Regions from separate parts of the Streptomyces sp. GD-15H genome, predicted to be linked through region 3. Evidence: riboswitches for the same ligand, from Rfam matches in the RefSeq annotation. Region 3 holds a riboswitch; each other region holds the start of a gene.
What was found. A riboswitch is a leader RNA that binds a small molecule or an ion and turns the genes downstream of it on or off. The one in region 3 is predicted to bind cyclic di-AMP.
Positions count from the first base shown of each region.

Region 1: another riboswitch for cyclic di-AMP. It lies ahead of WJ438_RS05305 (peptidoglycan DD-metalloendopeptidase family protein); the one in region 3 lies ahead of WJ438_RS21490 (M23 family metallopeptidase).
Region 2: another riboswitch for cyclic di-AMP. It lies ahead of WJ438_RS34645 (C40 family peptidase); the one in region 3 lies ahead of WJ438_RS21490 (M23 family metallopeptidase).

Region 1 is NZ_CP149447.1:1,065,444-1,075,283, reverse strand. Features, by position in the region: gene dxs (1-deoxy-D-xylulose-5-phosphate synthase) at 1-962, shown strand, start outside; partial or broken gene WJ438_RS05325 (aspartate aminotransferase family protein) at 959-2,373, shown strand; gene WJ438_RS05320 (helix-turn-helix domain-containing protein) at 2,483-3,106, shown strand; gene WJ438_RS05315 (DUF6126 family protein) at 3,103-3,225, shown strand; gene WJ438_RS05310 (tyrosine-protein phosphatase) at 3,276-4,073, opposite strand; cyclic di-AMP (ydaO/yuaA leader) riboswitch at 4,542-4,706, shown strand; gene WJ438_RS05305 (peptidoglycan DD-metalloendopeptidase family protein) at 4,710-5,696, shown strand; gene WJ438_RS05300 (SGNH/GDSL hydrolase family protein) at 5,929-6,714, shown strand; gene WJ438_RS05295 (MBL fold metallo-hydrolase) at 6,906-8,141, shown strand; gene WJ438_RS05290 (ATP-binding protein) at 8,765-9,840, shown strand, end outside.
Region 2 is NZ_CP149447.1:7,332,139-7,340,439, reverse strand. Features, by position in the region: gene WJ438_RS34655 (ATP-dependent Clp protease proteolytic subunit) at 1-542, shown strand, start outside; gene WJ438_RS34650 (hypothetical protein) at 550-858, shown strand; cyclic di-AMP (ydaO/yuaA leader) riboswitch at 1,190-1,398, shown strand; gene WJ438_RS34645 (C40 family peptidase) at 1,402-1,875, shown strand; gene WJ438_RS34640 (ATP-binding protein) at 1,996-2,454, opposite strand; gene WJ438_RS34635 (helix-turn-helix domain-containing protein) at 2,667-3,527, shown strand; gene WJ438_RS34630 (DUF397 domain-containing protein) at 3,537-3,761, shown strand; gene WJ438_RS34625 (8-amino-7-oxononanoate synthase) at 3,849-4,976, opposite strand; gene bioB (biotin synthase BioB) at 5,123-6,367, shown strand; gene WJ438_RS34615 (adenosylmethionine--8-amino-7-oxononanoate transaminase) at 6,360-7,640, shown strand; gene bioD (dethiobiotin synthase) at 7,642-8,301, shown strand, end outside.
Region 3 is NZ_CP149447.1:4,543,986-4,553,825, reverse strand. Features, by position in the region: gene WJ438_RS21495 (PrsW family intramembrane metalloprotease) at 1-1,183, shown strand, start outside; gene WJ438_RS21490 (M23 family metallopeptidase) at 1,248-2,282, opposite strand; cyclic di-AMP (ydaO/yuaA leader) riboswitch at 2,294-2,450, opposite strand; tRNA gene WJ438_RS21485 (tRNA-Met) at 2,765-2,838, opposite strand; gene WJ438_RS21480 (dihydrofolate reductase family protein) at 2,904-4,037, opposite strand; gene WJ438_RS21475 (cation:proton antiporter) at 4,369-5,643, shown strand; gene WJ438_RS21470 (response regulator) at 5,719-6,420, opposite strand; gene WJ438_RS21465 (histidine kinase) at 6,423-7,421, opposite strand; gene WJ438_RS21460 (DUF3040 domain-containing protein) at 7,926-8,216, shown strand; gene WJ438_RS21455 (hypothetical protein) at 8,435-8,560, shown strand; gene WJ438_RS21450 (cation:proton antiporter) at 8,836-9,840, shown strand, end outside.

The sequences.
Region 1 (9,840 bases), 3.5 Mb from region 3:
GGACCTCGGTCTTCGGCGAGGAGATCGTCCGCATCGGGGAGGAACGCGAGGACGTGGTGGCGATCACCGCCGCCATGCTGCGTCCGGTCGGCCTGGGCGCCTTCGCCGAGCGGTTCCCGGACCGGGTCTGGGACGTCGGCATCGCCGAGCAGCACGCCGCCGTCTCCGCGGCCGGGCTGGCGACCGGTGGTACGCACCCCGTCGTCGCCGTCTACGCCACCTTCCTCAACCGCGCCTTCGACCAACTGCTGATGGACGTGGCACTGCACCGCTGCGGGGTCACCTTCGTCCTGGACCGGGCCGGGGTCACCGGGGCCGACGGGCCCTCGCACAACGGCATGTGGGACCTCTCGGTGCTCCAGGTCGTCCCCGGCCTGCGCATCGCCGCACCACGCGACGCGGACCAGCTGCGCGCCCAGTTGCGGGAGGCGGTCGCCGTCGACGACGCGCCGACGCTGCTGCGGTTCCCCAAGGAGCCCGTGGGCCCGGCGGTCCCGGCGCTCGACCGGGTCGGCGGCATGGACGTGCTGCATCGCGCCGGCGATCCCGAGGTACTGCTGGTGGCGGTCGGCGTGATGGCGTCCGTCTGCCTCCAGGCCGCCGAGCTGCTCGAAGCCCGTGGCGTCCGCTGCACCGTGGTCGACCCCCGTTGGGTCAAGCCCGTCGACCCGGCGCTGGTCGGGCTGGCCGCCGCGCACCGGCTCGTGGCCGTCGTCGAGGACAACAGCCGCGCGGCGGGTGCGGGCTCGGCCGTGGCACTGGCGCTGGGTGATGCCGATGTCGACGTACCGGTACGGCGGTTCGGTATCCCGGAGCAGTTCCTCGCGCACGCCAAACGCGGCGAGGTGCTGGCCGACATCGGCCTGACGCCCGTCGAGATCGCCGGCCGGATCAGCGCGAGTCCGACCGTCAGGGACGAGTTGTCGAAACAGCCGCAGGACCGACAGGAGCCACCGCTATGACCATCGCGGAGTCCGCGCCGGAGCCGTCGCGGGCCGGGGAGTTCGACCTCGGCGCGCTGCTGGCCGAGCGCGGAGCCGAGCGCTACGAGCTGCACACCCGGTACCTCAACCACCAGCTCCCGCGCATGCTGCACACCATCGGCTTCGACAAGGTCTACGAACGAGCCGAGGGCGCCCATTTCTGGGACGCGGACGGCAATGACCACCTGGACATGCTCGCCGGATTCGGGGTGATGGGCCTGGGGCGCCACCACCCCGTGGTCCGCAAGGCACTGCACGACGTCCTCGATGCCTCGCTCGCCGACCTCACCCGTTTCGACTGCCAGCCGCTGCCCGGTCTGCTGGCCGAGCAACTGCTCGCGCACAGCCCCCATCTGGACCGGGTGTTCTTCGGCAACAGCGGAACGGAGGCGGTCGAGGGCGCGCTGAAGTTCGCCCGCTACGTGACGGGCAGACCGCGTGTCCTGTACTGCGCGCACGCCTTTCACGGACTGACCACCGGCTCCCTGTCCGTCAACGGCGAGTCCGGCTTCCGCGACGGCTTCGCCCCGCTGCTGCCCGACACGGCCGTACCGCTCGGTGATCTCGACGCGCTGGAGCGGGAGCTGCGGAAGGGGGACGTCGCCGCGCTGATCGTCGAGCCGATCCAGGGCAAGGGCGTGCACGAGGCCCCGCCCGGCTATCTGCGCGCCGCGCAGGAGTTGCTGCACCGGCACAAGGCGCTGCTGATCGCCGACGAGGTGCAGACCGGCCTGGGGCGGACCGGCGACTTCTACGCCTACCAGCACGAGGAGGGGGTCGAGCCGGACCTGGTGTGCGTGGCCAAGGCGCTCTCCGGCGGTTATGTGCCGGTGGGGGCCACGCTCGGCAAGGACTGGATCTTCCGCAAGGTCTACTCGTCGATGGACCGGTTGCTGGTCCACTCGGCCAGTTTGGGGCAAACGCCCAGGCGATGGCCGCGGGTCTCGCGGTCCTGTCGGTCATGGAGAACGAGCACATCGTCGCGCACGTCCGGGCCACCGGTGAGCTGCTGCGGTCCCGGCTCGCGGCACTGACCGAGAAGTACGAGCTGCTGGCCGACGTCCGCGGCCGGGGCCTGATGATCGGCATCGAGTTCGGCCGGCCGCGGTCGCTCAGGCTGCGCGGCCGCTGGGCCGCGCTGCAGGCCGCACGCAAGGGACTCTTCGCGCAGATGGTGGTGGTCCCGCTGCTGCGGCGGCACAGGATCCTCACCCAGGTCTCCGGCGACCACATGGAGGTGATCAAACTGATCCCGCCGTTGATCATCGACGAGCGGGACGTGGACCGGTTCGTGGACGCCTTCACGGCGGTGATGGACGACGCCCATGACGGCGGTCTGGTGTGGGAGTTCGGCAGGACCCTGGTGAAACAGGCGGTCGCCAACCGGTGAGACACTGGTCCCGTCCGGCCGTGATGCCTGCCGGGCCGTGACACCCGGCCCGTTTTGCCCATGAGGCAAGAAATTTGCCCCGCGGGCAATAATGCTGCTGAATAGGGTCATGAGCACCCCCGAGGCCGAGCAGGCGGCCGAACCGGCCGCCGCGCTTCCCGCGGTCGCGCCGCACCTGCGCGCGCTGCGCCGCCGGGCAGGCCTGACCCTGGAGGCCGCGGCCCGCGACGCGGGGCTGTCGCCCGCCCATCTCTCCCGGCTGGAGACCGGGCAGCGTCAGCCCTCGCTGCCCATGCTGCTCTCCCTGGCCCGGATCTACGGTACGACCGTCTCGGAACTGCTCGGCGAGACGACCGCCGACCATGACACGGTGCTGCGCGCCGCCGACGTGGAACCGACCGTCGCGGGCGGCTGGACGTACCGGCAGGCCGGCTCCCCCGGGCGCGGGATGCAGGCCCTGCGGGTCGAGGTGCCCCACGGCTCCCAGGGCGGCATCGTGCGGGTCCACCCCGGTGAGGAATGGCTGTACGTCCTCAAGGGGCGGCTGCTGCTGCGACTCGGGGACGCGCTGCACCGGCTGGCCCCGGGCGACAGCGCGCACTTCGACTCGCTGACCCCGCACCGTATCGCCGCTCAGGACCCCGACGGGGTCGAGCTGCTCTTCGTCCATACCCTGTTGCAGAGCCCCACGGCCACCCTGTGCCTGGGCCCCACCCATGGAGATGTGTCATGAAAGACCTGGAGGAGAAGTTCCCTCGCGCCCTGTGGGTGAGGCTGTTCGTCTACGTCGTGGTGGGGCACCTCTTCGCGGGCTTCATCTACCTGCTGTTCGAGCTGGGCGCGAAGCAGTAGCCCTCAGCCGGGCAGTGCCCCAGTGAGGCACTGCCCGGTCGAGCAGTGCCTCAGTCGAGCAGACGCTCGCGCAGTCGCTCCCGGCTCTCGGGGGTGAGCCCGAGAGCCGTCTCGAGATAGGGGTCCACGCCGCCCCAGGTCTCCTCGATGGTCTCCAGGGCGGCCGACAGGTATTCGGCGCGGGCGTCGAACAGGGGGTCGAGCAGCTCCATGACCTCGGGGGAGTAGGCCGAGGCGGGGCTGCCGCTGCGGCGCACCTTGTAGCGGCGGTGCTTGGCGTTGGACTTGAGGTAGTCGTCGAAGATCGCGTCCCGTTCCACGCCCAGGGCGAGCAGCGTCACCGCCACCGACACGCCCGCGCGGTCCTTACCCGCCGCGCAGTGCATCAGCGCGGGGACGCCGTCCTCGGTGAGTGAGCGCAGCACCTGGGAGTGCTCGGCGGTGCGTTCCCTGACGGTCATGCGGTACGAGGCGATCATCCGGTCCGCCCCCTTGCCGTCGGCGAGGAGCGAGCGCAGCTGGTCCAGGTCGCCGTCGCGGACCATCTTCCAGAACCGGGCGCCGCCGGCCGGGTCGCTCAGCGGCAGGTTCACATTGCGCACACCCGGCAGTTCGATGTCCTGCCCGTCCAGCTTCTGGTCGGCCGTGTTGCGGAAGTCGAAGACGGTGTGCAGTCCCAGGGAGGACAGGAAGGCGGCGTCCGACGCGGTGGCGTGGGCGAGATGACCGCTGCGGAACAACACTCCGTGCCGCACCCGGCGGCCGTCCACGGTCGGCAGTCCGCCCACATCGCGGAAGTTCCGCACTCCGGTCAGCTCGGGTTCGGTCGACGGGATGTGTTGCGTCACGGGGGCCCCTCTCCCACTCGCCGCCGCCGGCGCGGCGGCGCCGGCGGGTGTCACCCGACGATACGACATGCCTGTCAGGGGCAATGAGTTGTCCGTGGATCGGCCGGCGCGGACCTTCCGAACCCACCGTCCGGCCGGAGCGGGACGCCCGCGATCCCCCAATTAAGGGCATTCTGTCCGTTTAGCGGATTTCGCCAGAACATGCCCAGATGTGAGGGGAAATGGGGAAGGCGTGGTGAGCATCGTCATATCGGTGACGATGTGTTGTCATCATGCTCACGTAATTCCGGCGTTTCGCAGGGGAATTCGGGGGGCGCGGGAAATCCGGGACGACTCTGGGTGACGGTGTTCAGGTAAATGGATCACGGAAAAGCGCCTTCGCTCGGAACCTCTCGCTTGTCCCTTTGCGTCGTGGTCGCCTACGTTCGCCATCGATCCGGACGGACGCCTAATCCTGCCGCCGCCCGGAGCCCGCACACACTGACCCGTGTACGGCAGGAGCGGGGGACCCACAGGTACGACTGCCTGTTCCGGTCTCCGGAACAGGCTTGGGGTTAAGCCGCGTTTCGACGCGGCCGGGCATCTCCAGTCCGAACCCGACAGCTCACCTCGTAGGCGCCGGAGAGGAAATTCGTCATGCCCGCAAAGGGTAAGCACCGCCTTCCCAGCGCTTCGCGCCTCACCCGTTCCATCGCCGTCGCCGGCGCCGGTGGCGCCGCGCTCGCCCTGCCGCTTCTCGGCGCCACCGGCGCGAACGCCGCCACTCCGCAGGCGGCCCCGGAAAAGGCCGTCCAGTCGTTCTCCGTCACCGACAAGAAGGCTGACGGAAAGAAGGCCGACAGCGGCAAGAACGGCGACACCCGCACGTACATAGTCAAGGGCGGCGACTACCTGGCGAAGATCGCCGAGTCCGAGAACGTCGACGGCGGCTGGAAGCAGCTCTACGCCGACAACCGTGAGGCCGTGGGTGACGACCCGTCACTCATCCACCCCGGCCTGAAGCTCTCGGTCGACGGCAAGGCCGCGACGAGCGCGCCGAAGAAGTCCAGCCCTTCCGGTTCCACTGCTCCGTCCGCCCCGTCCTCCGCGTCGAAGTCGTCGGCCGGGCAGCCCGCCGAGAAGTCCGCGCCGAAGGCCGCTTCGGTGGCCTCGAAGCAGTCCGCTCCGAAGGCCTCCTCCGGCGCCACGACCGCGAAGCAGGTCGCGAACACCTCCGGTTACAGCTCGCCGGTGCCCGGCAGCGGCCTCGGCACCGCCTACAAGGTGGCCGGCAGCATGTGGTCCAGCGGCTACCACACCGGTGTCGACTTCGCCATTCCGACCGGCACTTCCCTGAAAGCCGTCGGCCCGGGCACCGTCGTCTCCGCGGGCTGGGCCGGTGCGTACGGCAACCAGGTCGTCATCAAGCTCAACGACGGCCACTACGCCCAGTACGCCCACCTGTCCTCGCTGTCCGTCTCGGCCGGCCAGACCGTGAGCGGCGGCCAGCAGGTCGGCCTCTCGGGGTCCACCGGCAACTCGACCGGCCCGCACCTGCACTTCGAGATCCGCACCACGCCGAACTACGGCTCGGACGTGGACCCGGTCGCCTACCTCGGTTCGAAGGGCGTCTCCCTCGGCTGACCCCCGCGACAGCCTGCCTGACACACCGCCGAAGGCCGGACCCCGATCCCCGGGTCCGGCCTTCGGCGTGTTTCGCCCCTCAACGTCTTTGCCGACTATTCCGGAATGAGGCACTGCTTCGGGAGTGGCTTATCTCACCGTACGTCAATCCCTTCCTACGGTCGCGTAGGTCACATTCGAAGGTGAATCATGTCCCTTCGTGGCAGACGATTCGAAGAGTGACAGCAATTCAGTGATCGGGTCGTACGTGGCGGTGGGGGACAGCTTCACCGAGGGCGTCGGCGACCCCGGCCCGGACGGGGCGTTCGTCGGCTGGGCCGACCGGTTCGCCGTACTTCTCGCCGACCGCCGTCCCGAAGGCGACTTCCAGTACACGAATCTCGCGGTGCGCGGAAAACTGCTCGACCAGATCATGGCCGACCAGGTTCCGCAGGCCGTCGAACTGGCTCCCGCACTGGTCTCGTTCTGTGCGGGTGGCAACGACATCCTCCGCCCCGGCACCGATCCGGACGAGGTGGCCGAGCGCTTCGAGCGGGCCGTCGCCGCGCTCACGGCGGTCTGCGGCACGGTCCTGGTGACGACCGGGTTCGACACCCGTGGAGTGCCGCTGCTCAAGCATCTGCGCGGCAAGATCGCCACCTACAACGGACACGTGCGGGCCGTCGCCGACCGGTACGGCTGCCCGGTGCTCGACCTGTGGTCCCTGAGGAGCGTCCAGGACCGCAGGGCCTGGGACGCCGACCGGCTCCACCTGTCGCCCGAGGGGCACACGCGCGTGGCGCTCCGCGCGGGCCGGACTCTCGGCCTGGAGGTCCCGGCCGACCCGGAGCAGCCCTGGCCCCCGCTGCCGCCGCGCGGCAACCTCGACGTCCGGCGGGACGACGTCCACTGGGCGCGCGAGTACCTGGTGCCGTGGATAGGGCGCCGGTTGCGCGGGGAGTCGTCGGGGGACCACGTGACGGCGAAGGGGACGCTGTCCCCGGACGACATCAAGGTGCGGATCGCCTCGGTGGCGTAACGCCGGGCGGGAACGGCCGCGGCGGGCACGGGAGCGGATGCGGGGGCGGGTGCGGGCACGGACTCCCGCACCCGCGAACCGGAGCCCTCGGGGGCCATCGCCCCGTGCGGCCGGTTCCGTCCCGTCCGACACCGCGGTACCGGGCAGTCCGCACATAATGGGGTTTCTGACCGACTCCGCTGGGAGGCATCGTGGCCGGTTTCCGTTCCCAGAGCTCCGGGCTCCGTGCGCTGCGACCCGCGGCCTTCGGCGCGGACCCGAGTGGTGAGCGCATGGCGCGCATCCGCAGATCCCCGCACTACCGGGACGGGGTGTTCCAGAACCCCGGGGGCCCCACCCGGTCCCGGCCCGCGGGCTCGTCCCGAGACCTGGCGAAGACCTACTTCGACAAGGACACCCGGTACAACCGTGCGCCGCACGGCACCGTACCGGTGCACTCCACCACCCTCGCCGACCTGGCCCGCCCGCCGGCCACCGGGCTGCGCCTCACCTGGATGGGCCACTCCAGCGTGCTCGCGGAGATCGACGGTCAGCGGGTCCTGTTCGACCCCGTGTGGGGAGAGCGCTGCTCCCCTTTCCCCTTCGCCGGGCCCCGACGGCTGCACCCGGTGCCCCTGCCGCTGGCCGCGCTCGGCCCGGTCGACGTCGTGGTGATCTCGCACGACCACTACGACCATCTGGACCTGCCCACCATCAAGGCGCTGGCCGGCACGGACACGCTGTTCGCCGTGCCGCTCGGAGTGGGCGCTCATCTGGAGCACTGGGGCGTGTCCGCCGACCGGCTGCGCGAACTGGACTGGCACGAGGCGGCGCGGATCGGGGGGCTCACCCTCACGGCCACCCCGGCCCGCCATTTCTGCGGCCGGGGGCTGCGCAACACCCAGCACACCCTATGGGCCTCCTGGGTCGTCGCGGGTGCGGAGCACCGTGTGTACCACAGCGGTGACACCGGCTACTTCGACGGTTTCAAGGACATCGGCGCCGACCACGGCCCGTTCGACGCGACGATGATCCAGATCGGCGCGTACTCGGACTTCTGGCCCAAGGGCAGGCCGGACCCGCTCCCGGGACCGGGCTCCTGGCCCGAGATCCACATGAACCCGGCCGAGGGCATCCAGGCCCATCTGGACCTGCAAAGAGGCCGCCCGGACGGTGTCTTCCTGCCGATCCACTGGGGCACCTTCAACCTGGCGCCGCACCCCTGGGCGGAGCCCGGCGAGTGGACGAGGGCGGCCGCCGACGCGGTCGGTCAGCCCGCCGCCTTCCCCGTCCCGGGCCTGCCGTTCGAACCCGCGGGAGAGCTGCCGACGGAGACCTGGTGGCGGGACGTGGGACACGTCCCGGACCACAAGTGGCCGCTACCCGACCCCGTCACGGATTCCTCCGCCTCCTCCCACGGGGACCTGGACCTGGTGGGAGAGGACTGACGCCGCCCGAAGCCGTGGCCCACGCTGCTACGGAGAGTAAAAATCTTGCGGACATCCCTCAGGTACGAAGGGTTCTCGGGGACCGCTTCGACGGAGCGACCGCGGCCGTTGTGGCGGTCCGGGTGAGTGGACGACGGAAGGACGAGGGCCGGGGAGCCGTGAGCTCCCCGGCCCTCAGCGTTTTTCCCGTGACCACTTCTGACCAGGTTGGATCGAGCCGTGACGGTTTCTGGGTGGCTCGCTGACGGGTTTATCGGTCTGTCGTACGACGCCTCATACCAGAGCGGGACGCTGTCCGGGCAAGTTTGTCAACTGCCCACCGCGCGTGATGCGGTGGTGACTACGGTGAGTGCCGATCGGGCGACGCATGGCCGACGCCCTCGGCCTTTCGGTGCGCTCCCGACCGGTACGGCGACACCGCGACGACACCAGTCGTCGCCAGGCACATCGCGTCCCGGGGGCGTGCCCATCAGATCGGATCAGGGAGCGGGGACCGGTACGTGCAGGCAGAAGGCGGACGAGGGAGCCGACGGGGCGAGGGGTCCCGCCGACCGGGCCCGGCCAACGTCTCGGGCGTGCCCGGCACCCGGAACCGACGGACCAGTACCAGTTCGAGGACACCGATGCCCGACTCCCGCGCTCCGGCCTCCCGCACGGACCGGCGGGAGGGCGGACGGCACGGACGCCCGCCCTCCCGGCCCGCCCCCGCGTTCCCCGAGACACAGATACGGCCCCAGCTGCTGCGGCTCGCCGTGCTGCCGCCCGTCGCGGTCGCCCTCAGCGCCTGCGCGGCCGTGCTCTTCACGGTCCGCTCCACCGGAGTACGACCCGACGCCGCACTGTGGGCCGTGCTCGGCGGCGCGGTGTCGGTGGCCCTGGCCGGCATCGTCATCGCCGCCGTGGCCGCCGACCGCGCGGCCCGCTCCGTGCAGGAGAGGGTGGAGAGCCTGCGCCGGAGCACGGCCCGGCGCGAGGCCGACCTGGGGGGCCTGGTGGACGCCCTGCGCCGGGGAGAGGGCCCGCCACCACGGAGGCAGCACGACAGGACGCCGGAGGACGCCGACGACTTCGACCTGCTCGCCGCCGACCTGTCCCGGGCACACGACGGCGCCGTCACCGCCGTCGTGCAGGCGTCCCAGCTCTCCAGCCAGGCGGGCAGCGAACAGAAGCTCGAGGTGTTCGTCAACCTGGCCCGGCGCCTGCAGTCCCTGGTGCACCGCGAGATCTCCCTCCTCGACGAGATGGAGAACGAGATCGAGGACCCCGACCTGCTCAAGGGCCTCTTCCACGTCGACCATCTCGCCACCCGCATCCGCCGCCACGCCGAGAACCTCGCCGTGCTCGGCGGGGCCGTCTCCCGGCGGCAGTGGAGCAACCCCGTCCCCATGACCGAGGTGCTGCGCTCGGCCATCGCCGAGGTCGAGCAGTACTCGCGGGTCAAACTCGTACCGCCGATCGACGGCACCCTGCGCGGGCACGCCGTCGCCGACGTCATCCACCTGCTGGCCGAACTCGTCGAGAACGCCACGTTGTACTCCGCCCCGCACACCCAGGTCCTGCTCCGCGCCAACCTCGTCACCTCCGGGCTCGCCGTCGAGGTCGAGGACCGCGGGCTCGGCATGCCCGTGGGCGAGCAGGACCGGATGAACGCCCTGCTCACCGACCCGGACCAGGTCAATGTGGCCAGCCTGCTGGCCGA
Region 2 (8,301 bases), 2.8 Mb from region 3:
AGGAGCGGATCGTCCTCCTCGGGACACCGATCGACGAGACCTCCGCGAACGACGTGATCGCCCAGTTCATGTACCTGGAGCACCGGGACCCCGACCGGGACATCTCCCTCTACGTCAACTCGCCCGGCGGCTCCTTCCACGCCATGTCTGCGATCCACGACACCCTGCGCTACCTCACCTGCGAGGTGGAGACGGTCTGCCTGGGCCAGGCGGCCGGGACAGCCGCGCTGCTGCTGGCCGCCGGGACGCCGGGCAAGCGGTACGTCCTGCCCGGGGCGCGGCTGGTGCTCCGTCAGCCCGCTCTGACGGAGCCGGTGGAGGGTCAGGCGAGCGACCTGGCGGTCCAGGCCGAGGAGCTGACGCGCGTTCGGGCCCGGATCGAGGAGATGCTGGTCCGGCACACCCACCGCACTCCGGAGCAGGCACGGTCGGACATCGAACGGGACACGGTCCTCGACGCCCGGGCGGCGGTGGACTACGGCCTCGCGGACCGGATCATGACCGGCCGCAAGGGCCGGCAGCCCACCCCCGGCAGGAGGTGAGTCGCCGATGCTGCCACCCGAGCTGCCGCCGCTGCCCGCGCTGACCCGCGCCGAGGCCGAGTTGATCGACCGTTACCTCGAGGCCGTCGACCTGCTCGGCCGGATCAACCCGGCTCGCGACGGCGACACCTACCGGGGACTGCGTGCCGCGCAGGCGCTGGTCGGCAGGGCCGTCGCCCTGCGCGACGCGCTGGCCCTGATGCACGGGCGCGGCGAGACCGAACTGCACGCCGCCACCCTGGCCCGTGCGTTGCGGGTGCTGGACGGCGAGCGGCGCACGGCCCGCGTCACCCTGCCACCGGGCTCCGGCAGTTGACGCCCGTACCGGTCCGGGCGGGGCGTGCGCCGGCGCACGTCCGCACCGGAGTTGAAACGGACCAAAAGGCTTACCCCCAAGCGGCGTAGACGCACGACTTCTTTTCGGGCCGCCAAGGTTGCGCACCGCGCGCGCCCCGTTTCGAAACCAAGTATTCCGATGCTGGTCCGGGGCTCCTCGGCACTCTGGACGACAGCCCGGACACAGCGCTGCCCACCCGAACGGATGAGTGGTGAGTAACAACACAAACCACCGGCTCCAGTGGGATTTCGGGCCAACCGTTGCCAAGATCGCTGACTGACGACAAGCCCCCGCCGCCGCGGCGGGGCGATCCGGGCGGACGCCGAGTCCTGCCGCCGCCCGGATGACCGGTCGACAGGAGTGGATCGGCAGGAGTGGAGGACCCGAGCACAACGGGTCGCCGGAGCGGGGATTCCCGTCCCGAGCTGCCCTTGGGGTGAAGCCGCACGTGTGCGGCCGGGCAACTTCGCCAGCCCGAATCCGACAGGTCATCCTTCACAGGCGGCTGACGAAGGGTTGCGCATGACCGCGCTCAATCGTGTCCCGTCTCTCATGGCCCGGGCCGGCACGGCCTCGGCCCTCACCCTCGCCGCCGTGGGCGGCTCGATCGTTGTTCCCGGTGCCGCCTCGGAGGCGACGGCCGCGAGTTCGGCCGTCAAGGCTCTCAACGTCGCGGCGTCCAAGAAGGGGGCGCCCTACCGGTGGGGCGCCACCGGACCGTCCCGCTTCGACTGCTCCGGCCTGACCCTCTACTCGTACAAGAAGGCGGGCAAGCAACTGCCACGCACCGCCGCCCAGCAGTACAACAAGACACGCCAGATCTCGGCCACCCACCGCAAGGTGGGCGATCTGGTGTTCTTCCACTCGGGCCGGAACATCTACCACGTCGGCATCTACGCGGGTCAGGGCAAGATCTGGCACGCCCCGAAGACCGGGGACGTGGTACGCCTGCAGAAGATCTGGACCCGCAGCGTCATGTACGGCCGGGTCAGTTGATCCGCGGGGGCGGCGGCACTTCCCCTGCCGCCGCCCCGCCACCCCGTCGGACAGCCACCGAAGCGGCTGAGGCTGCACCGCTCCGCCGTGCTGTTCCGCTGCGGTCCTCCGCCGTGGCCCCTACGGCTCCTGCTGCCCCGCCGGCGTGACCCGCTCGGCCGGGACGGTCCACGGGAGCACGACGGAGATGGTCTTGCCGCCCTCCCTGGTGGGGCGGACCCTCATCCTGCCCCCGCATTCCGCGGTCAGCCAGCGGATGATGACCAGCCCCCGGCCGTTGTCCTGCTGGACCGCGGCGGGAAGCCACTTGGGGAACCTCGGATGACTGTCGGTGACTCCGACGCGCAACCGCTCGTCGTGGTCGAGGGCGATGTCCACCGTGAACGTGGGTGACTGCCCGAAGGTGTGCTGCACGGCGTTGGTGGCCAGTTCGGACACGATCAGCCGGATGGTGTCGGAGACTTCCGTGTCCGCCGGCATGCCCCACTCCGCCAGCGTGCCCACCACATGGGCGCGCGCGGCGGAAACCGAGGCTGGATCGCTCGGCAGAGTGATGGATGCTTCCAGATGGTCTGCCATGGCGACGTCGTCCCTTTCCCCCGGGCCCGCAGTCCGACACGGAGCGGCCGATTCGAGTACGGTCCCGCACTGGTACTTCGTCGCCAGACTGCCATCCGCACAGGGCGTGGGCGACGATACGGCCAAGATATGCATATATCTGTCGCTCAAAGCGGTGAACTCTGCGACGAGAGACCGTATTCGGGTGGCTCGTAGGGAGTAAGGGGGAAACCATGCAGCACGGTCCCGCGGTGCGCCGCCGGAAACTGGGCGCCGAACTGCGCTCGCTGCGCACGTCGGCGGGGTTCACGAGTGGTGAGGCGGCCCGGCTGGTGGGCTGGCACCAGTCGAAGGTGAGTCGGATCGAGACGGGCACGAGCGGGGTGAAACCGGCCGATGTGCGGTTACTGCTCGACGCCTACGGCCTGACCGATCGCCAGTTGCGAGAGCTGCTGCTGGTGCTGGCGGGATCCGACGACAGCGGCGGACGGCATCACTGGTGGCACGCGTACCGGGGGGTACTGCCGCCCACCTACCGGGACTTCATCAGCCTGGAGTCCCAGGCCAGTGCGATGCGCACGCTGGAGACCACGGTGGTTCCCGGGCTGTTGCAGACACCCGAGTACGCGCGGGCGGTGACCGAGGCCGCGCTGGAGGGTGCCTCGGAGGAGCGGCTGGACACGCTGGTGGAAGTGCGGCTGGCCCGGCAGGACGTGCTGCGGGCGGAGCCGCCCCTGGAGCTGACCGCCGTCCTGGACGAGGCGGTGCTGCGCCGGGAGGTCGGCGGTCCCGGCGTGATGACCCGGCAGCTGAACCGGCTCGTGGAGGCGGCACGCCTCCCTCAAGTGCGGCTCCAGGTCCTGCCGTTCACGGCCGGGGCGCACATCGGCGTCACCGGGCCTTTCGTAATCTTCTCATTTTCGCGCACTTCTGATCTGGACGTTGTAGTTCTCGACCACTTGACGAGTAGCCTCTATCTCGAGCGGAAAGAAGACCTCCGGGTGTACTCGGAGGCTTTCCACGCCCTTTCGATCCACGCCCTTTCGCCCGAGGACTCGTTGGATTTCATCGCCGGGACAGCTGCCGGCGTGTGAGGAGGCACGATGTTCGCACCGCCTCGGACCCTTCCCTCAAGCACCGATCTGCACGGTGTGCGGTGGCTGCGCAGCAGCTACAGCACGGGCGCGAACAACTGCGTCGAGACGGCCCGGCCGGCCACCGGCCCGGGTGCCGGGCTGCTCGCCGTGCGCGATTCCAAGGACCCGGCCGGACCCGCGCTGCTCATCTCCCCCGCGAGCTGGGCGGAGTTCGTGGCCGCGCTCCGCTGACCGGCAGCACCACCGACCCGCCCATCCGTCCGGCACCACCGACCGAACCATCCGTGGTCGAGCGACCCACGGCCGTGCCCCGCCGACTCATGGCCGCGTCTCGTCGACCACCTGTACAGCGCGTTCGATCTCGGCCCCGGACAGGTCCGCGCGGGCGGTCAGTCTGAGCCGTGAGATGCCGTCGGGCACGGAAGGAGGACGGAAGCAGCCCACGGACAGGCCGGCCGCCCGGCAGTCGGCCGCCCATCGCACGGCCTGCTCCGGGGACGGGGCACGCACGGAGACGACCGCGGCGTCGGGACGTACCGCTCGAAGACCCGCGGTCGTCAGCCGTCCGTGCAGTTCGCGCGCCACCTCGCCCGCCCGTGCGGCACGCCCGGGTTCCCGGCGCAGCAGCCGGAGCGCCGACAGTGCGGCGCCGGCGGCCGCGGGGGCGAGGCCCGTGTCGAAGATGAACGTCCGGGCCACGTTGACCAGATGTTCGACGACCCGCGCCGGGCCGAGCACCGCCCCGCCCTGGCTGCCGAGCGACTTGGACAGCGTGACCGTCGCGACGACGTCGTCGGCGCCGGCGAGTCCGGCCGCGTGCGGGGCGCCGCGCCCTCCGTCGCCGAGCACCCCGAGGCCGTGGGCGTCGTCGAGCACCAGTCCCGCGCCGTGCTCCCGGCACGCCTCGGCCAGCGCGGTGAGCGGGGCGGCGTCCCCGTCGACCGAGAAGACCGTGTCGGACACCACGACGGCCGGTCCGTCGTGCCCGTCCAGCGCCTTGCGCACGGCGTCCGGGTCGCCGTGCGCCGCGATCCGCGTCCCGCCGCGGGCCAGTCGGCAGCCGTCGATCAGCGAGGCGTGGTTGCCCGCGTCGGACACGATCAGCGAACCGTGCGGGGCCAGCGCGGTGACGGCGGCGAGGTTGGCCGCGTAGCCGGAGGAGAAGACGAGGGCCGCCTCGAAGCCGCAGAAGTCCGCCAGTTCGCTTTCCAGCGCGGTGTGCAGTTCGGTGGTGCCGGTGACGAGCCGGGACCCGGTCGCCCCGCCGCCCCAGGTCCGCGCGGCCCGTGCCGCGCCCTCGGTGACCTCCGGATGGCGGGCCAGACCCAGGTAGTCGTTGCTCGCCAGATCGAGGAGCGGCGCGTCGGCGGCCCGTGGGCGCAGGGTCCGTACGAGTCCGGCCCGGCGCCGCAGCTCCGCCTGTTCGCCGATCCACCCGAACGCCATCGGTCCTCCGGTGCTTTTGTAGGCAATGCACAGACCTTAGCGGGACCACCTGCGGACCATCGTGTGGCCATGCCCACACCCGGAAGCGCCTCTGTTGTACGAACCCTCCTTGGCCACGGCGGCCGAATAGGACAGGATCGGCTCTCATGGACCTGCTGAACACGCTGGTGGACAAGGGGCTTCGGCGCGAGACGCCGACCCGTGAGGAAGCGCTGGCCGTCCTCGGGACGTCCGACGACGACCTGCTCGACGTGGTGGCCGCGGCCGGGAAGGTGCGGCGGCACTGGTTCGGCCGACGGGTGAAACTCAACTATCTGGTCAACCTCAAGTCGGGCCTGTGCCCGGAGGACTGCTCCTACTGTTCCCAGCGGCTCGGTTCCAAGGCCGACATCCTCAAGTACACCTGGCTCAAGCCCGAGCAGGCCTCGGAGGCGGCCGCGGCCGGGCTGGCGGGCGGCGCCAAGCGGGTGTGCCTGGTGGCCAGCGGCCGGGGTCCGACCGACCGTGACGTGGACCGGGTCTCCGACACCATCAAGGCGATCAAGGAGGGCAACGAGGGCGTCGAGGTGTGCGCCTGCCTCGGTCTGCTTTCCGACGGCCAGGCGGAGCGGCTGCGCGAGGCGGGGGCGGACGCCTACAACCACAACCTCAACACCTCCGAGGCCACCTACGGGGACATCACCACGACGCACACGTACGCCGACCGGGTGGACACCGTGCACAAGGCGCACGCGGCCGGCCTGTCCGCCTGCTCCGGGCTGATCGCCGGCATGGGTGAGAGCGACACGGATCTGGTCGACGTGGTGTTCTCGCTGCGCGAACTGGACCCCGACTCGGTGCCGGTGAACTTCCTGATCCCGTTCGAGGGCACACCGCTCGCCGAGGAGTGGAACCTCACCCCACAGCGGTGCCTCAGGATCCTGGCGATGGTGCGGTTCGTGTGCCCGGACGTCGAGGTGCGGATCGCGGGCGGCCGGGAGGTGCACCTGCGCACGATGCAGCCGCTCGCGCTGCACCTGGCCAACTCGATCTTCCTCGGCGACTACCTCACCAGCGAGGGCCAGGCGGGACGGGCCGACCTGGAGATGATCGCGGACGCCGGGTTCGAGGTGGAGGGCACCGACCAGGTGACCCTGCCCGGGCACCGGGTGGGCGGGTGCGGGTCGCACGACGACGGCGGGGTCTGCGGTACGGCACCCTCGGGTGCGGGAGCTTGCGCGGAGGCGTCGTCCTCCGGCGGGTGTGCGGGTGCGGAGGCGTCCTCGGGTGCGGAGACGGTCGCGGGTGCGGAGACGGTCGCAGAGGCGGCCGGCCGGGCCGACGGGCCGCGTACCGATCTCGTCGCGGTCCGCCGCCGGGGTGCCGGAACGGATCTCGCTCCCAATGCCTGAGCGGTCCGTCCCCGAGCTGCTCGAGCTGGACCGGCGGCACGTCTGGCATCCGTACGGGCCCATGCCGGGGCGCGGGGAGCCGCTGGTCGTGGAGTCGGCGAGCGGGGTGCGGCTCAGGCTCGCCAACGGTTCGGGCGAACTGGTCGACGGGATGGCGTCCTGGTGGTCGGCGATCCACGGCTTCAACCACCCGGTGCTGAACGAGGCCGCCCGTGAGCAGCTCGCGCGGATGAGTCATGTGATGTTCGGCGGCCTCACGCACGAGCCCGCCGTCCGGCTGGCGAAGCTCCTTGTCGACATGTCGCCCGACGGACTGGAGCATGTCTTCCTCGCCGACTCCGGCTCGGTGTCCGTCGAGGTCGCCATCAAGATGTGCCTGCAGTACTGGCGTTCGCTCGGGCGGCCCGAGAAGCGGCGGCTGCTGACCTGGCGGGGCGGCTACCACGGCGACACCTGGCAGCCGATGTCGGTCTGCGATCCCGAGGGCGGGATGCACGAGCTGTGGGCCGGGGTCCTGCCGAAGCAGGTGTTCGCCGAGGCCCCGCCCGCGGAGTACGAGGAGGCGTACGCCGGCCGTCTGCGGGATCTGATCGGACGGCATGCCGGGGAACTGGCCGCGGTGATCGTGGAGCCGGTGGTGCAGGGCGCGGGCGGGATGCGCTTCCACTCCCCCGCGTATCTGCGGGTGCTGCGCGAGGCGTGCGACGCGCACGACGTGCTGCTGGTGTTCGACGAGATCGCGACCGGGTTCGGGCGCACGGGCGCGTTGTTCGCGGCCGGGCACGCGGCGGTGACACCGGACGTGATGTGCGTGGGCAAGGCGCTGACCGGTGGCTATCTGACCATGGCGGCGACGCTGTGCACCGCGCGGGTGGCCGACGGCATCTCGCGCGGCGAGGTACCGGTGCTGGCCCACGGTCCGACCTTCATGGGCAATCCGCTGGCCGCGGCCGTGGCCTGCGCCTCGATCGAGCTGCTGCTCGGACAGGACTGGCTCGCGGAGGTCAAGCGCATCGAGTCGGGCTTGCGAGACGGGCTGAGGCCGGCGGCGGACCTGCCGGGCGTCCGTGACGTGCGGGTTCTCGGCGCCATCGGCGTCGTCCAGCTCGACCACGCCGTGGACATGGAGGCGGCCACGCGGGCCGCGGTGCGCGAGGGTGTGTGGTTGCGGCCGTTCCGCGATCTGATCTACACCATGCCGCCGTACGTCACCGGTGACACGGACGTGGCCCGGATCGCACGTGCGGTGTGCGCGGCGGCTCAGGAAGGGTGACATGCCGGTACTGGTGATCACGGGCACGGGCACCGAGGTCGGCAAGACGGTGGTGACGGCGGCGGTCGCCGCGACCGCCCTGGCGGCGGGCCGGTCGGTGGCTGTGCTGAAGGCGGCGCAGACGGGTGTGGCGCCGGACGAGCCCGGAGACGCCGAGGAGATCACACGGCTCGCCGGTGCCGTCACGGCCACCGAACTCGCCCGGTACCCGGACCCGCTGGCGCCCGCCACCGCCGCCCGCCGGGCCGGCCGGGCGCCGGTGCATCCGCACGACGTGGCCGAGGCGGCCGCCAGGCTGGCCACCGAGCACGACCTGGTGCTGGTGGAGGGCGCCGGCGGACTGCTCGTACGGTTCGACGCGGCCGGCGGGACGCTGGCGGACGCGGCGGTACTGCTGGCGGCGCCGGTGCTGGTGGTGGTGCCGGCGGGCCTGGGCACCCTGAACGTCGCGGAACTGACGGCCTGCCACCTGCGCTCGCGCGGGCTCGAACCGGCGGGCGTGGTGATCGGCAGCTGGCCCGCCCAGCCCGATCTTGCCTCGCGCTGCAACCTGCAGGACCTGCCGGACGTGACGGGGGCCCCGCTGCTGGGCACGGTGCCGGCCGGGGCGGCCGCCCTCGCCCCGGCCGGCTTCCGGGCCTCGGCACCGCACTGGCTGGCG
Region 3 (9,840 bases):
CGGCACGGAGGGCTTTCTGGTCGGCCTCGGCCTCGCCGTCCTCCCGGTGCCGCTGCTCATCGCCGCCTTCCGCTGGCTGGACCGCGTCGAACCGGGCCCCTGGCGCAACCTCGCCTTCTCCTTCGCGTGGGGTGCCTGCGCCGCCGCGCTGATGGCGATCGTCGCCAACAGCTTCGCCACGCAGTGGATAGCGGCGGAGACGGCGGACCCGTCCCGCGCCGACACCCTCGGCGCGACCGTCATCGCCCCCGTCGTGGAGGAGTCGGCGAAGGCCGCCGCCGTCCTGCTGGTCTTCCTCTTCCGCAGACGCGATTTCACCGGAATCCTCGACGGCGTGGTGATAGCCGGGGTCACCGCCACCGGCTTCGCCTTCACCGAGAACATCCTCTACCTGGGCAACGCCTTCGGCACCGACCAGCTCACCGGCGGCAGCGGCGTCTCCTCCGTCACCGCGGCGACCTTCTTCGTCCGCGTCGTCATGTCGCCGTTCGCGCACCCGCTCTTCACCGTGCTCACCGGCATCGGCTTCGGCGTCTCCGCGCTCGCCACCGAGCGCCGGCGTCTGTGGCGCGTCCTGCTGCCGCTGGGCGGTCTGCTGCTCGCGATGGGCGTGCACGCGCTGTGGAACGGCTCCTCGGCCCTCGGCGAGTACGGCTTCTTCGCCGTGTACGCGGCGTTCATGGTGCCGTCGTTCTGCCTGCTGACCTGGCTGGTGGTGTGGACGCGGCAGCGCGAGCTGCGGACCGTACGGACGGAACTGCCCGCGTACGTCGTCGCCGGCTGGCTGACCCCGGCCCAGCCGTTCGCGCTCGGCTCGATGCGGGCCCGGCGCCTCGCCCGGCGGTACGCGCGCCGGCACGGGGGCCGGGCGACGGCGCGGGCGGTGGCGCGGTACGAGGCGTACGCGACGTCACTGGCGTTCCTGCGGCACCGGGCACGCCGCGGCCGCGCGGGCACGGACTTCGCGGCACGGGAGGGGGAGCTGCTGCGGGAACTGTGGCGCCGCCGCGACGCGGCCCGCCCGGCCCTGGAGCAGGCGGCCCGCGCCCTCGCGCCTCCCGTGCCGCACTGGCCGGTGTACGGCGCGTACGGCAGGCCCGGCGCCGCGACCCCCGCATATGCCCCGTACCCCGCGCATTCCGCGTACCGGCCGAACCCTCACGCGTACCCGTACCGCCCCTGAAACGTCTGACCGGCAGCCCTGACGTCGGGGGGTCGTCGTCAGGACTGCCGGGGCTGTGATCGTCTCAGACGGTGAGGCCCTTCGACTGCAACCAGGCCAGCGGGTCGATGCCCGAGGCGGAGCCGCCGGGGTGGACCTCCAGGTGGAGGTGGGCGCCGGTGGAGTTGCCGGTGGAGCCGACGCGGCCGATCACATCGCCGGTGGTGACCTGCTGGCCGACGCTGACGCTGATGGAGGACTGGTGGGCGTACCAGATCTCGGTGCCGTCGTCGAGGGTCAGCACGGTCTTGTAGCCGTAGGAGCCGTCCCAGCCTGCGGAGGTGATCGTGCCGGTGTGGACCGCCTTGATCAGCGTGCCCGTGGGGGCGGCGAAGTCCAGGCCGGTGTGCTGGCCGGAGGACCAGTAGGCGCCGGCCTGACCGAAGGTCGAGGAGACGGTGTACGAGGAGGTGGGCAGCGCGTACTGCCGGGCCAGCTCGGCGAGGCGCTCGGCCTCGGCCTTCTTCTTGGCCTCCTCCTCCGCCTTCCGCTTCGCCTCGGCGGCCTTCTCCTCGGCCTCCTTCTTCGCGGCGGCGGCCTTCTCCTCGGCCTCCTTCTCCGCGGCGGCGGCGGCCTCGGCGGCGGCCTTGTCCTCGGCCTGGCTCTGCTGCTGCTCGACCTGGGCCATGATCCGGGCGTGCAGCGCCTCGCCGGCGTCGGAGGTGCCCTGCTCGGTGGTCTCGTCGGCGACCGTGCCGATGCCGCTGAGCGCGGTGGCGGAGCCCTCGGGGGTTTCCTCGTCGGAGATGAGGGAACCAACAGAGGGAAGGTCCGGCATCGAGAGGGAGATCGGCGGCTTGCCGGTCTGGGCGCTGGCCATGCCGCCACCGGCGACGGCGGCTATGACGCCGACGCCCAGGACCGTGGAGCTGCGGGCGAGGCCTCCGCTGCGCTGCTTGCCGACGCGGTGCCGGCCGCGCACGGGGTGGATGGACTCCTCGGTGGGGTTCCACTCCTCGAAGGGGCCTTCGTCGGTGCGGATGCCGCCGTAGCCGAAGGTGTCGCTGTCGTGCTGGCTCGGCATGAAGGGGGCCTCGGGGACAGGCCTGTTCGACGCCACGTGGGCGTACTCCTTTCCTTCCTTCTCGCCTACCGGGTTAGCTGACGGGTTCGGAGCAGGAAGGTCTCCTACGCGCGTCTACCGTCCGTGTCTCCACGGGGCATCCACGCGATTCACCCCAAGATGTTGGTTCCCCGGTTCCCTTGCGGGATTCGGCGCGTGCGCACGGAGCCGACTCGTGTGACGGCTGGGACGACCGCGCTGCGTTATCGAACGTTAATAGAGGTGGGGGCCGGGTTCCAAGCCGTTCCTCTTGATCCTTAACGATTTCCGCACGGACTTAAGCGCCACAACCGGCTAAAAGGGGGCGAGCTGACTCTGCCTCATGCGTCACACTGAACCTGACGGTTTATCAGTTGTTATACGCAATACGATAACCCGATCACCCGGTGTGACAACGGTGCGGGAGCCGGAACGGCGGTGCGGAAGCCGGGAACGACCGAGGGCCGGAACCCTTTCGGATTCCGGCCCTCGGCCTTCAGTAGCGGGGACAGGATTTGAACCTGCGACCTCTGGGTTATGAGCCCAGCGAGCTACCGAGCTGCTCCACCCCGCGTCGTTGTGTCACCAGCATACGGCATCCGCGGGACACTCCGCACACGCCTTACCGCCGCCCCCGCGTCACCGGCCGATCAGATGGCCGTTCGGCGCCTTGGCGGCCTCCTCGTGCTCCGGCAGTACGACGACCAGGGCGCCTCCGTCGGCCAGTACCCCGCTGCCGTCGGCCTCCGCCACGAAGGTGTCCGGCTCCCGCCAGGCGGTGACCACCCGCCGTACCCCCGCGTCCAGGATCAACCGCGCACAGGGCGCCGGACGCGAGGCGCGGCGCGCGCAGGGTTCCAGGCTGGAGTACACGGTGGCGGACGTGAGCCGCGGATCCGTGGGGTCGATCTTGGCGAGGGCGGCCTCCTCGGCGTGCACCACCGGGTCGCCGCCCTCCCGGGAGTGGCCGCGTGCCAGCTCGGTGCCGTCGGCCGCGACCACCACCGCGCCCACGCTGAACGCCGTCTCCGACGGCGGGCACCGGTCCGCCAGTTCACAGGCGAGTGCCAGCCAGTGGTGGTCGGCGGCGACGGGCAGCGGGCCGGTGCCGGGGGCGGTGGGTTCGTAGCGCATGAGGACGACGTCGCCGATCGGGCGGGTCTCCAGCAGCCGCAGCCGCCCGCCCTGGTAGGCGCCGGGACCGAAGAGGCGGGCGGCGTCGGGGTCACCGACGAAGAGCGGGGCGAGGACCAGCTGGAGCTCGTCGGCGAGGCCCTGGGTGAGGAGCTGGGTGTGGATCAGGCCGCCGCCCTCCACCATGAGCCGCCGGACGCCGTACACGTCGTGCAGGTGCGTGAGGAGCCGCCGCCAGTCGAGTGCGGCGCCGAGCGGTACGACGTCGGCGGCGAGGCCGTGCGCGCGGGCGCGCTCGGCGCCCTCGTCGGTGGTGTAGAGGACCTTCTCGCCGCCGGTGTGCCAGAACCGCGCCGCCGGGTCCAGGTCGCCGGAGCCGCTGACGGTGACCTTCAGCGGGTACTCGGACCGGCCCTCGGCGACCCTCGCGGCGCGCCGCTCGGGCGAGTTGACCAACAGGCGGGGGTTGTCGGCGCGGATCGTGCCGGCGCCGACCAGGATCGCGTCCACCGACGCCCGTACCTCGTCGACCCGGTCGAAGTCGGCCGGACCGGACAGCAGCAGCCGCTCGGGGCCGGTGTCGTCGAGGTAGCCGTCGAGGGAGACGGCGGCGGACAGCAGGACGTACGGGTGGGGCATCGACGCGCTCCTGGGGAGGGTGGGGGCTGCGGGGACTTCGGGCCGCTGAACTGGTTCAAGTCTGACAACCGGCTCATACGACGGGCCGGGGCCCTCCATGGGTGTCGTCCTCCACGCGGTTTGGGTGGTGTCACGGATGGTCGTCGCGTGGGGTCGGATGTGAGCGTGAAAAGACGATGACAGACGCGGCGGCCTCCCGGAACCCGGTCCCGGGAGGCACCGGCCGCAGCCCCGCATGGCGAGGAACCCCCATCGACGTGAAGGAGCGGTCCCCACTCGACTCGGTCGATGAGATCACACTCCGTTCCCGTGCTGTGGAAGGTGGTGACCCGTGGGACATGCCGACACACTGCTCGCCATGGGCGGCGCCTTCCTCGCCGCCGCGTTCCTCGCCCGCCTCGGCAGCCGGATCGGGCTGCCGACCATCCCCCTGTTCATGCTCGCCGGCATTCTGCTCGGCCCACACACCCCGGGTCCGGTCCTGGTCGAGGACGCGCACGACTTCGGGATGCTCTCGGCGCTCGGTCTCGTCCTGCTGCTCTTCTACCTCGGCCTGGAGTTCCACCTCGACGACCTGAGACGGGGCGGCCGACGGCTGCTCAGCGCCGGTGGCATCTACCTGCTGCTCAACGTCGGCGCGGGGCTGGGATTCGGGTTCGCCCTCGGCTGGGGAGCACGGGAGGCCCTGGTGCTCGCCGGCGTGCTGGGCATCTCCTCCTCCGCGATCGTCACGAAGATCCTCATCGAGCTGGGCCACATCGGCCGGCCCGAGACCCGTCTCATCCTCGGCGTCACCGTCGTCGAGGACATCTTCCTCGCCCTCTACCTCGCCGCTCTGCAGCCCGTCCTCAGCGACGCCCAGGGCCTCGCGGACACGGCCCTCCAGGCGGTCAAGGCGTTCGGCTTCCTGATGGTGCTCGCCGTCACCGCTCGCTTCGGCAGCCGGCTGTTCGGCCGGCTGTTGGCCGTACGCGACAACGAGCTGCTGGTCATCACCTTCCTCGGCACCGCGATCCTCGTCGCGGGCGTTTCCGAGGTGCTCGGGGTCGTCGACGCCATCGGTGCGTTCATGGTCGGTCTGATCGTGGCCGGCACGCCCTCCGCGCCCCGGATCCGCACGCTGGTGCATCCGCTGCGCGACGCCTTCGCGGCGATCTTCTTCTTCGCCTTCGGGCTGGCCATCGACCCCGGCGACATCGCCTCCGTCGCCGGTCCGGTGTCCGCCGCCGTGGCGCTGACCCTCACCATGAACCTGGCCGCGGGCCTGCTGGTCGCCCGCCTGTACCGCTACGGCGTCGACATCGCCGCCGACATCGCGACCACGCTCGTCGCCCGGGGCGAGTTCGCGCTGATCCTGGCCGCCATGGCCATCGGCGCGGGGCTGGACGACCGGCTCACCGCGTTCATCGCCGGATACGTGCTCGTCCTCGCCGTCCTCGGCCCAGTGCTCGCCGGACGGGCTGACCTGCTCGCGCACGTCCTGCGTGCCGTACAGGCGCGGCGGCCCGGCCACAGGCCCCCACCCGACGCTCCGGACGACGGACCCGCACCGGACCTGGACGCCGGGCGCGACCGGGAGCCCCTGCCCGCCGAGGCCGAGCGATAGCCCGGCGCGGGAAGCCGCCGCCCTGGCGCCGTCCCCCCGCGCCGGTGCCGGTACCGGCGCCCGTGCCGCTGCCGGTCAGGGCTCGATCAGTCCGACGCGGATGGCGTACCGGGTGAGTTCCAGCCGGTCTTTCAGGTCGAGCTTGGCCAGCAGGTTGGCACGGTGGCGCTCCACGGTCTTGGGGCTGATGACGAGGAGGTCGGCGATCTGCTGCGAGGTGTGTCCCTCGGCGACCAGCTTGAGGATCTCCTCCTCCCGTTCGGTGATGGCCTTCGTGGGCAGGTTCCGGCCGTCCCGGGCGAGTTCGAGGTAGTTGCGGATGAGGGCGTTGACGGCGCCCGGGTAGAGGAACGGCTCGCCGCGCATGGTGGCCCGGCAGGCCTCCACCAGGTCGCGGTCGGCGACGGACTTGAGGACGTATCCGGAGGCGCCGGCGCCGAGGGCCTCGAAGAAGAACTGCTCGTTGTCGTACATGGTCAGGATGAGGATCCGCGTCTGCGGGAGGGTGCGGGAGAGCTCGCGGGCCGCCTGGAGGCCGGTCAGGCGGGGCATGGCTATGTCGAGGATGGCCAGGTCGGGTTCGTGGGTGCGGGCCTGCTCGATGGCTTCGGCCCCGTTGTCGGCCTCGGCGACGACGGTCAGGTCCGGTTCGCCGTCGAGGATGAGCCGGACCCCTCTGCGGACCAGCGCGTGGTCGTCGGCGAGGAGGATGCGGGTGGGGGGCGGGGGGCCCGCGGCGGGGCCGGTGGGAGTGCTGGCGGGGGCCGGGTCGGTCATGTTCAGCGTTTCCGGTCGGGAGCGTCGGTCACGGGCGGCATGGTCCGCATGGGCGCGGGACCCCGTACGGGAACGGGTACGGACAGGCGCACCTGGGTCCCGCCGCCGGCGGCGGGACCCACATCGAGGTCGGCGCCGACGAGCAGGGCCCGTTCACGCATCCCCCGGATACCGGCGCCCTCGGACGCGGTGCCGATGCCGCGGCCGTCGTCCCGGATCCGGAGCTCGACTCCGGCGGGGGTGCGGCGCAGGGAGACCTCCGCGCGGCGGGCGTGCGCGTGCCGGGCGATGTTGGTGAGCCCTTCCTGGGCCACCCGGTAGAGGACCAGTTCGGCCTCCGGGCCCAGGTCGGGCAGGTCGGGATCGAGGCGGTGCTGGGCCGTCAGGCCGGAGCCGCCGAACTCGGCGGCGAGGGCCTTGAGGGCGCTGGCGAGCCCGAGTTCGTCCAGGACACCGGGGCGCAGCCGGCGGGCGATGCGCCGGATCTCGTCCAGGCTGCCCCGGGTGGTTTCCTGCACCAGGCTCAGCTCCTCGCGCAGCTCCACCGGAGCGTGGTCGGCGACCCGCTTGAGCTGGAGCAGGACGGCGGTGAGGCTCTGGCCGACCTCGTCGTGCAGTTCCTGCGCGATGCGGCGGCGTTCGTCCTCCTGCGCGGAGAGGGCGCGTGCGCTGCTCGTGGCACGTTCGTCCTCCAGCCGGTCGAGCATCGTGTTGTACGTGCTGATCAGCTCGGCGATCTCCCCGCGCCCGGCGACCTCGGGGCGCTGCCCCGGGCGGAGCAGGTCGGTGGTGGACATGGCGCGGGTGACGCGCTGCAGCGGGGCGAGGCCGACGCGCACCAGCAGCGCGTTGGCGAAGAGCATGGCGGCCAGCCCCACGGTGAGTACGGCGGCCTCGGTGAGCAGGACCGGGGTGGAGACGGTGACCGGTCCGAGCAGCAGGGCGGTGGCCGTGATCAACACGACGGCGTTCAGCAAAAAGATCCGCCAGAACAGTGGCACTCAGTACCACCTCCTCACCCCTGCTCACCGTGCGCCGTCTGCCGTACTGTCTGTCGTAGGCTCCCGGTGCGGCGGGAGCCTTCCCGGCGGCCCGGCGGCCCGTCGGTTCCGGGGGCGCGGGCACGCGGGCCGCCACGACCCAGCGTGAGTGCTGTTCTGGCTGTGCGCCATCCGTGCCAGCCCCCATTTTTTCACGGGTCCGTGGGTGTCGGGGCGCTCCACGTACATTGTCGACCCGCACGGAGATGAGGGCCGGACCCGATGGTCCCGGGGCCCCCGGCGGGCGACCCTTGAGGTGGACGCGGCCCGGTCCGCCGAACCACTCGCACCGGGCGGGTGATGACCTCGGCACCCGGGCAAGCTCCCCTGTGTCGGCCCGAGTCAGCGGGCCGACGGCTCATTTTTCGCCCCGGCGTCGGTGTTCACGGAACCGACGCCCGGAGGTGTTTTTCAGGTGGCGGTCGAATGTCTCACCGCGCTGCCACCGTTCGGGAAGGAGGAGACGTGCCCCAGTCCGACGACAAGCGCCTCGTCGATCTCGCGGCCCGAATCGAGCAGGACGACCCGCACTTCGCGCGCTCGCTGTCCAGTGGACGGCCGGCCAAGCCGCGCGAGTACCGACACACGCGCGCTTGGTGGGTACTGGGAATCGGCGTGATCCTGCTGTTCGTCGGCCTGGTCATGCCCCACGGACTGCTCATCGCGACCGGCTTGGTCCTCAGCGGAATCGGCGCTCAGCTGTTCGACCCCTACCCGCCCCGCAGGGACAGCCGGCACCGGCACTCGGCTCGCTGATACGGCTCGAACCCGTATTCACGCACGATTCACGCCTGTCGGTTTGTCATGTTGAGCGGCTTTCCTCATAGAGCGCCCCAGTTTAGGGTGCGCTAAAATCTTTACCAAGCGCTTACGCTCCATTGAGCAGCGTTCCGCTCCTTCGTTGAGCGTTGACCGCCGAACGTCGAGTGCTGAGCACTGACTGCTCGGCGTTGACCGTGGGGCGTCGAGTGCTGATGACCGGTTGGGCCGACGACGAGAAGAACGGGGGGCGTGGCATGGGTCGAGTGGTCCCCGTCCGTGTCGACAACGCCGCCCGCGACGGCGTCCCCGATACCGACGGCACCACCTTCCAGCCATGACGCCTGCCGCACGCCGCCTCCACCCACCCTGCCCGAGGCTCGGCACCGACCTCTCACCCCGTAGGGGACAACCCACCCCGTAGGGGACCCACCGGACACGCCTGCCCCACCTGACAGCCGATCCCGAAGCACCCCCAGCGCCTCGTCCCGGCACCTGGTTCCCCGGCTTCCGACTCCCGGTCTCCCCTCCCGGGCGTCCGCCCCTCCAGCCCAGCGAGCCCCAGCCCTCAGGCACAGACGCCGCCACCGAACCGATCCACGGAGGTCAGACGCCCGTGCACAACACCACCGCCTTGCTCATCGAACTCGGAGCGATCATCCTCGCTCTCGGGCTGTTGGGCCGCCTCGCCGGACGGGTGGGCTTCTCCCCCATACCCCTCTACCTGCTCGCCGGACTCGCCTTCGGCCATGGTGGAATCCTGCCGCTGCAGGCCAGCGAGGAGTTCGTCGCCACCGGCGCCGAGATCGGTGTCATCCTGCTGCTGCTCATGCTCGGGATGGAGTACAGCGCGTCGGACCTCGTCACCACCCTCAAGACCCAGTACCCGTCGGGCGCGGTCGACTTCGTCCTCAACGCCGCCCCCGGCGCCGTCGCCGCGCTGGTCCTGGGCTGGGGCCCGGTCGCCGCCGTCGCCCTCGCCGGGGTCACCTGGATCTCCTCCTCCGGGGTCATCGCCAAAGTGCTCGGCGACCTCGGGCGCCTGGGCAACCGCGAAACACCGGTCGTACTCGGCGTACTGGTCCTGGAGGACCTCGCCATGGCCGTCTACCTGCCGATCCTCACCGCCCTGCTGGCCGGCGTGAGTCTCGCGGGCGGCAGCGTCACGCTGCTGATCTCCCTGGGCACCGTCGGCGCCGTCCTCTACATCGCCCTGCGTCACGGACGCGTCGTCAGCCGCGCGGTCTCCTCCGACAACGCCGAGATGCTGCTGCTGGTGGTGCTGGGGCTGACCCTGGTGGTCGCGGGCGTCGCCCAGCACCTCCAGGTGTCGGCGGCGGTGGGCGCGTTCCTGGTCGGCATCGCGCTGTCCGAGGAGGTCGCCGAGGGCGCGCACGGCCTGCTGTCCCCGCTGCGGGACCTGTTCGCGGCGGTGTTCTTCGTCTTCTTCGGACTGCACACCGATCCGGCGGACATCCCGCCGGTGCTGCTCCCGGCGCTCGCGCTGGCCGTCGTCACCATGCTGACGAAGATCGCCACCGGCTGGTTCGCCGCCCGACGGGCGGGCATCCCGGCCAAGGGCCGCTGGCGGGCCGGGGGCACGCTGGTGGCGCGCGGCGAG